Regions from separate parts of the Oceanobacter sp. 4_MG-2023 genome, predicted to be linked through region 1. Evidence: predicted binding sites of a transcription regulator. Region 1 holds the regulator's gene; the other holds the start of a gene.
The links. Region 1 encodes FNR, which switches genes on or off when oxygen is low (the NO sensors DNR and NnrR bind a similar motif). Its sites were predicted from a motif close to TTGATNTANATCAA; they were not measured.
Positions count from the first base shown of each region.

Region 2: a site for FNR is predicted at 2,520-2,533, ahead of Q8W24_RS06035 (OmpW family protein). Genes of this name have one in related genera too.

Region 1 covers NZ_JAUYVV010000005.1:58,671-62,885, reverse strand. Annotated here, with positions in the region: gene greB (transcription elongation factor GreB) at 1-97, opposite strand, end outside; gene ttcA (tRNA 2-thiocytidine(32) synthetase TtcA) at 161-1,012, opposite strand; gene fnr (fumarate/nitrate reduction transcriptional regulator Fnr) at 1,227-2,006, opposite strand; gene Q8W24_RS05595 (sulfite exporter TauE/SafE family protein) at 2,170-2,826, opposite strand; gene ccoS (cbb3-type cytochrome oxidase assembly protein CcoS) at 2,823-3,044, opposite strand; gene Q8W24_RS05585 (heavy metal translocating P-type ATPase) at 3,106-4,215, opposite strand, start outside.
Region 2 covers NZ_JAUYVV010000005.1:168,619-172,833, forward strand. Annotated here, with positions in the region: gene murI (glutamate racemase) at 1-62, shown strand, start outside; gene folE (GTP cyclohydrolase I FolE) at 116-667, shown strand; gene Q8W24_RS06030 (chalcone isomerase family protein) at 1,121-1,699, shown strand; gene Q8W24_RS06035 (OmpW family protein) at 1,821-2,453, opposite strand; gene Q8W24_RS06040 (hypothetical protein) at 2,843-4,215, shown strand, end outside.

The sequences.
Region 1 (4,215 bases):
CTTTTTTGGTGACTTCCGGGCGTTCAGTTCGCCAGAGATAATCCAGCTCCTGCTCCAGTTCTGCATACCCCTCAGGGGTGATGATATTGGTATCCATGGTTCTCCCTTGAAGGTTGGGTGCGCTGTCTGGTGAGGAGCTGCCCAGGGGCCGGACGCGCCTTTAATCGATGGTGACGATATCGAGCCGGGTGGCCAGGTGCGTCTGGTCTTGTTGTTGTTGCAAATTGACAAAATCAAACAGATTGAGATCGCCGAGCTGGGAGGGGGCGATATTGCAGATGGCAGCAAAGATATTCTCGCTGCGGCCTGGTTGTACCCTTTCCCATTCGGTCAGCATATTCTTGATGTTCTGGCGCTGCATGTTGTCCTGGGAGCCGCACAGGTTACAAGGGATGATTGGGAACTCCATGGCGGTCGAATAAGCCTGGATGTCTTTTTCCTTGCAGTAGGCCAGCGGACGGATCAGAACGTGCTTTTTATCGTCGCTGAGCAGCTTGGGTGGCATGGCTTTGAGTTTGCCGCCGTAAAACATGTTCAGGAATAAGGTTTCAATGATGTCGTCGCGATGATGGCCCAGGGCGATTTTATTGGCACCAATTTTTTCAGCAAAGCCGTAGAGGGTGCCGCGACGCAGGCGGGAGCACAGGCCGCAGGTGGTTTTTCCTTCCGGCACCAGATCCATGACCACGCTGTACGTGTCTTTTTCAACAATATGGTAGGGAATATCCAGTTTGCCCAGATACTCGGGTAACACGTGTTCGGGGAAGCCGGGCTGTTTCTGGTCCATATTGACGGCAATCAGCTCAAAGTTGACCGGGGCGCTTTTTTTCAGGCTGATCAGGATATCGAGCATGGTGTAGGAGTCTTTGCCGCCCGACAGGCATACCATGATCCGGTCACCTTCTTCGATCATGCAATAGTCTTCAATCGCCTTGCCAACGTTTCGGCGCAAACGTTTATGAAGTTTGTTGAATTCGGTGCGTGCTTTGCGATCAATGACATCGGCGGTCATGCTGGAAAACTCCTGAGCATTCTGGGGCGGAACACTGGCTAAAAATCAGGCGGCGAATTCTAGCGAATAGATTGGCTGGCGTCAGTAACTGTTGCCAGCCAATAACAACGCGGTGGCCGGTTAGCGGGTTCAGGGATGAAACTGGGCACAGAAACAAGGATATAAGGGGTTTTTGCCGTTACCGCTGAGAAGGGTAACGGCACGCTGTGCGGGATTATTCCGCTGGCGTTTTCTCGTCACATTCAATTTGTGGGTTCAGTCCGGCCATTTCATACAGGCTGTTCATGTCCAGAACGATGATTTCCTTGCTCTGGGTTTCGATCAGGGCATTTTTCTGGAAACGGGTGAATACCCGACTGATGGTTTCTACCGCGAGGCCAAGGTAGTTGCTGATGTCGACCCGCGACATGGGCAGGCGGAAGTGGGTGGCACTGAAACCGCGTCGAGCGTAACGGTTGGAGATATCCAGCAAAAACGAGGCTACACGTTCTTCGGCGTTCTTTTTGCTCAACAGCAACATCATGTTCTGGTCGTGACGAATTTCGTTGCCCATGGTGCGCATCAGCTGTTTGCGCAGGTCGGGGAGTTCGTCAGTCAGGTTTTCCAGCTGATGAACCGGAATTTCACAGACGGTGGTGGTTTCCAGCGCTTTGGCGGTGAGAGGGTAATCACCGGCATCGTAACCGGCCAGACCAATCAGTTCGCTGGCGAGATGAAAGCCAGTGATCTGTTCTTCGCCATTACTGGCCAGGGTGTAGGTTTTCAGGGCACCGGTACGTACCGCAAACACGGACTGGAATTCATCCCCTTGCTGGAATAACAGCTGGCCTTTTTGAATGGGCCGGCCGCGGCGAATGATATCGTCCAGTCGCTCCATATCTGTGTCACTGAGCGAGAGTGGCAGACACAGTGCGTTCAGGGAGCAAGTCTGGCAGTGGGGTTGATTACCGCGCAAGGGAGGGTGCGCAGGCTGTGCAGCTTGGTTTGTTTTCATTGAGCTCACCGTGTCGGGTTTTCCGTTATGTAGGGAAGAACCGTGTTCCATTAATTTTCGTATGGTCTTAGCTCGACGAGTGGCTGTCAAGACATTGGTCAAGGTATTGAGTCAAGGTATTGTCAACGGATGATCAGTCGCTGATCAATAACGACCCTGGCTACTATAACCAGATGGCTGCTGCAGTCCAAACGCCGTAACCAATCAGTAACAGTCCGGCAATGATACGGCTAAGGCTGTGACTGAGTAATCGGCTCAGGCTGGTGGCGGCGAGGCCACTGGCGAACAGGGCAGGCAGTGTGCCAAGGCCAAAGCAGAACATGGTCAGTGCCCCTTTGAGGGGATCACCATTGGCGGCGACCCAGCTCAAAGTGCTGTATACCAGTCCGCAAGGGAGCCAGCCCCATAGCAGTCCAAGGCGAAAGCGACTGCTGATCGAATATTGTGTCATCAAGGGGCGGGTAGCAGGCTGCAGCCTTTGCCATAGATATTGGCCAACTTGTTCGATACGGGTGAGCCAGCTTGCCCAGCGGGCAACGTAGAGCCCCATCAGCACCAGCAGTATGGCGGCCAGTGTACGTAATGCCAGCATCAGTACATCATTCAGTTGTTGTAGCCATAAGCCAAGCAGCGAGACGAGCAGGCCGGCAAAGGCGTAACTGGTGATACGACCGCTGTTAAAAGCCAGTGCTGTCAGTAGCGGTTGTTGTTGTGAGCGGGTGCCAATGGCGGCGGCAATGCCGCCACACATTACCAGGCAGTGACTGGAGCCAAACAGGCCCAGCAACAGGGCGGTTAACAGGGAGAGTGGTTCAATCACAATGGGTTTTTATCGGTTGCCGTGGTATGGGGTGCTGGTGTTGTGTCGGTTGCTGCGGGTTGGGTGCTTGCGGGATCGTCATCGTCATCAAAGAGAATTCTGTGAGCCGGAGATTCCATATCATCAAACTGGCCGCTGCGCACTGCCCAGAAAAAAATCAGCGTGGCAATGCTGATCAGGACGATCGAAAGTGGAACAAGTATGTAGATAATATCCATGTTATGTCCATCAAACCAAGCGAGTGGAAGCCATTATAATCTGGCCTTGTGGCTGAGTGTGCTAATTGTGACCGGATACATCCGGTTTGGTCGTCCGGGATAGTCGCAGCGCATTACTGACCACCAAAAGCGAACTGAATGACATGCCAATGGCTGCGGCCCAGGGAGGAATATAACCTGCCGCTGCCACTGGCAAGGCCAGCAGATTATACAGCAGCGCCCAAGCGATATTCTGGTAGATCACCTGGCGGGTACGGCTGGCGGTGTCCAGAGCCTGTAATACACAGTCCAGGCGGCCGCTGGTGACCAGGGCATCGGCGCTGGTTTTGGCCAGGTCCGTGGCGTCACTGACGGCAATGGCAATGTCGGCCCCAGCCAGTACCGGGACATCGTTGATGCCATCGCCAATCATTAATACACGTTCTCCCTGCTGTTGCCACAGGCGTACCTGTTGTAGCTTCTGTTCGGGTGACAAGCCGATCTGGACGTCGTCAATACCCAGCTGTGTTGCCAGTTGTTGACCTGAGGCGCCGGGGTCGCCGGTGAGCAAGGCTGTTTTGATTTTGCGTTGGCGCAGGCCCTGGGTCAGGCTGGTGGCGGATTTTCGGACGCTGTCCCCGAGCCTGATCCAGGCTGCAGCCTGATCGTCGACACTGAGCAGCAGCCATTGCCCTTCCTGATGGTTCAACTGACTGGTATCCAGTGAGGAGTGGTCAGGCAAGGCAAAGTCGGGGCGGCCAAAGCGGACGGCATATGACTGTTCTGCTGTTGGCTGCCATTGCCCCTGAATGCCAGCCCCGGTGTGTTGCTGGACCTCGGTGACGGTGTCGGGACGAATCCGGCGAAAAGCGCGAGCAATCGGGTGACTGCTGGATTTTTCCAGTCCGGCGGTAATGGCGAGTACCTGGTCGCTGTCCAGTTCCCCCGCCAGAACGACGTCTTCAATGGTGAGCTTGCCTTGGGTGAGGGTGCCGGTTTTATCGAATACTACCCGGTCGATGGTCGGGAGGGATTCCAGTACGTGGCCTTTGCTGATGAGTAATCCGGCCTCTCGTAGCGCGCCGGTGGCCGCTGTCAGCGCCGTTGGTGTTGCCAGCGACAAGGCGCAAGGGCAGGTGACGACCAGTACCGACAAGGCGATAAAAAAGGCGTGATCGTTACCCTGTTGCCA
Region 2 (4,215 bases), 110 kb from region 1:
ATTTGCCAGAAACCACTGGCAATACAGTCAACATAAGCTGTACAAGCAACCCTCTTGTATGAGTATTTTTTAATTTGAGTATAGTGCTCAGGTATTTTGGAAATCTGGATAAAACATGTCAAAACTCGAACACCTTTACAGTGAGGTTCTAACCGACCTGGGAGAGGACATCACCCGTGAAGGCTTGCTGGATACGCCCAAGCGCGCAGCCAAAGCCATGCAATTTCTGACCAGTGGTTATAACGCCAGTCTCGAAGAAGTAATCAACGGCGCGGTGTTCACCAGTGATAATGACGAGATGGTCGCGGTACAGGGCATCGAGTTTTACTCATTGTGTGAACACCATATGCTGCCCTTTATCGGACGCTGTCATATCGGCTATCTACCCAACGGCAAGGTACTCGGCCTATCCAAGTTTGCCCGAATAGTAGACCTCTTTGCCCGTCGCCTGCAGATCCAGGAAAACATGACCAAACAGATTGCTGAAGCCGTCGAAGAAGTGACTGGCTGCCGTGGTGTTGGCGTCATTCTGGAAGCACAACATATGTGTATGATGATGCGCGGTGTGCAAAAACAGAATTCATCCATGCGCACATCTGTTATGAAAGGGGACTTTCGCAGCAATCCGGCCACCCGTAGCGAGTTTATGCGTTTGGTCGGGATGTAACCCGATGACTTCGTGAGCTGCCAGTCTTTTTATACAGGGTATAAAATACCTGGCGCTCCGACAGACTGCTGATCAGATCTGAACGCGCTGCTCCGTAACGCTGCCCGACTCTTTACCAGAGTCCAGATGCTGGTCAGACAGCTTCATACCCACCCAACACCAGCAACCTCCCCCATAGCCATTCCCGCACCCCCTCTGTCATATCCGTAGACCTGCATACTTTCTGATAACCATCAGACAGCCATTTAGTAGCCGTCTAACAGCCGCTGATTGCTACTTCCAGAAACACATTATTCGGCTTTCTGTACCCAGCCAATGACCACGGTGTCACCCTCTGTAACAGCTACCAATAAAGCCATGTCTCTCCCCTATTTATCATTGCGATCCAGTATTACTGAGCGTAGATTCAAGGAAGGAAAAGGAGAAAAGAACCAACAAAAGAGGTAATGGATTATGAAAAATACCTGGTTAGTCACCACCTTGGTGTCGTTGCTTTCAGCGACCAGTCTGACGACTCATGCCCTGACGACTCCGCTTCCAGAGCGGTTACTGTCATTAAATGGCCACCATACCCTGCAACTGGCTGATTCATTATCCCGGGATTATTTTTATATCCGCGATGCCTATACCAGCGCTCTCTATCATGCCCCTTCCCGCACCGGTATACAGCGCCTTGAACTGACGGTTCAATCCGAGCGAATCAGCGGTCGTGGGGTTGGCTTGTCACTGTACGATACCATTGCCATCACGTCGGAATGGGAACAGATGGCCATACTGGAAGCACGCCTGAATGCGCTGGTCAAAATGATGGATACCCGTCTGATACAGGGTGACCGTATTGTTATTGAGTACACCCCCGGCCGTGGCTCGGAAGTAATGGTCAAGAATGAATATATGGGTATTATCCGTGGACAGGACTGGTTTCAGGCGCTGATCCAGGCCTCGATGGCACCCGCTGTTCTTGTTGATGCTCCTGCGTTGCAAGTACAGCCACCACAAACCAGTAACAGTATCTCAGCAGTGTTTTTGTAGGGGGCTTTTTGTAAGTCTGGTTTCGAGTGTTGACCTTGATTATGTGACACGTCAACACATCGCAACCAGCAGATATAAAAAAAGCGGCTTGCGCCGCTTTTTTTATATCAAACCCGAGTAATCAGAACTTGTAACCAGCACCAACAAAGTAAACCAGCGGATCAATTTCTACATCAAGGCCATCAGCTGCACCGCCTTTGATTTTTGTATCGATATCCATTTTCCAAGCTGCAGCATTCACCAGCCAATGATCATTCAGGGCATAGTCAACACCTACGGAGTAAGTCAAACCCCAGCTGGTTTCCAGCCCTTTGGTACCAAGACCCGCATCATCTTCTTCATCAAAGAAGAAGGTATGGTTAACACCCAGGCCCACATAGGGTTGCAGTTTGGAATCGGCTCCCATTGGGTAATACTGTACAGAAACAGTAGGTGGCAAGTGTTTGGTTGTCGCAATCGTAGCGCCATCAATAGCACCACCATCACCTTCGACTTCGTGTTCAAAAGGCGTCGCTGCCAGCAGTTCCACACCGATCTGGGAGGTCACCATATAAACACCGGTCAAACCCAATTGGGTATCTGACAAGACATCCAGTTCACTGCCTGCAACAAGACCACTGCTATCGGCATTACCGTCTTTCGGAGAAACCGTCACAGCACCCGCCTTGACGATAATGTCACCCGCTTCGTAGGCCATAGCCGGGATAGCAGATACTGCAACAACAGTAGCCAGCAGAGTTTTGATCAGTTTCATTTTGCACTCCTTGATTCCGTGCTTTTGGTAGATGAGTGCAGGGTACCCGGCTTGATCTGCACAATTTTGATGCAAATCAAGCATTTAATGCCCCAAAATAAAGACACCTGACAATCTTGTGATAGGTCAATTTGTGTCAACCCTACAAGCTGTCCAACAGTGCTATGGCATGCTTCTTTCATTCAAAGGCAGCAAAAAAACGTTAGCTGAGATACAGTTAGCCATCCCTGATATTATTGTCACCGGATTCAGGCTGAAGTGTGACTACCATCGTGATTGACACTGCCGTCTGACATGATCAGACCCTCTTCATTGAGGCTGATCCACTGGCCATCGTTTTCCTGTCCACCATTGTGAACAACATCCGGAGAAAATCATGGAGTTGACGTTTGATTGAGCAGTTTTCTGCGGCATTCGCTACCCGGATCGGAAGACGATTGCTTTCATACTTGCTATTGGCCAATTTCCTTATCGCCACCTTGTCTTATGGCTGGATGCTGATCGACGACTACCAGCATGGTACGCAACGCCTGCAAAATAACCTGGTCAAGCTGGAGGACAGTTATCACGACAGTCTTGTCATCAGCCTCTGGAATTTCAATTCCGAGCAGCTGCGCACACAGCTGAAAGGCATGCTCAACTTTGACGGCGTTGAGTACATCATGGTCGACAGTACCGACTTTGGTTACGTCGAAACTGGCCTCAAGCCAAACAAGGTTGATATTCGCCACCAATTCAATCTCTATTACGAAGATCAGGACAATAACCGCACCTTTCTGGCAACCCTGACCATTCTGGGCAGTTATGCACAGCTCTACCAACAACTGGAAACCCGCGCATTGAATATGCTGCTGGTACTGCTCTGCCAGACCATTACCATATCCCTGGTATTACTGCTGCTGATCCACCATCTGATTACCCGTCATATTCGCTCATTGTCAGAGTGGGCCAATGCCTTTTCCATTCAAACACCCGACCACCCAGTCACACTTGAGCACCGCACCACCAATACCATGCACAAGCAAGATGAGCTGGACGCCCTGGCCTCTGCCATCGAGAAAATGCGTCTGTCATTACTCAATGACATGCACCTGCGTGACCAGGCCAGAATGGAATTGGAAGATACCCACAATCACCTCAATATGGCGATTGAGAACACCACCATGGGCTTCTGCCGCTATCTGGTTCGTGAAGATCACATGGAAACCAACCGCAACTTTTGTTACCAGCTACGAACCGATCAAGAAGCCCTGAACGGTATGGAAAACCCGTTACATGCTATTTTGGAACGTATGAATTCAGACACCAGTGCAGAGCAACGGGAACGTATTTACCAGTTACTGCAAGGACGGATCAAACGGGTCCAGGGCAAATTTTCCATTCTCAAATTCAATGGTCAGGAAGGTGTATTCGATATCAGCTTTCAGGCCATCCGTTTTCATAACAACCGCCCGAACGAAGTGCTGATCTGCAGCGTTGACCACACCAGTGAATATTATGCTCACAAGCAATTGCAAGATCTGAATCTGCGTATGGAAGCCTCTTTACGCCAGCAACAAGACGAATTCCAGCATATGGCAATGGTGCAAAGCAGCGACCTTGAACGCTTGCAGCGGGAATGTGATCACTTGCGCCATCAGGTAACCAACCGGCAACGCCCCTCATTACTGGCACTGGTTGCTCCCACGCTGGAACAAGCCTCCCAGGCGACAGAGCCAGCTCTGGCGATACCACTGGCGCTGGCAACGCGATCATTTAATGT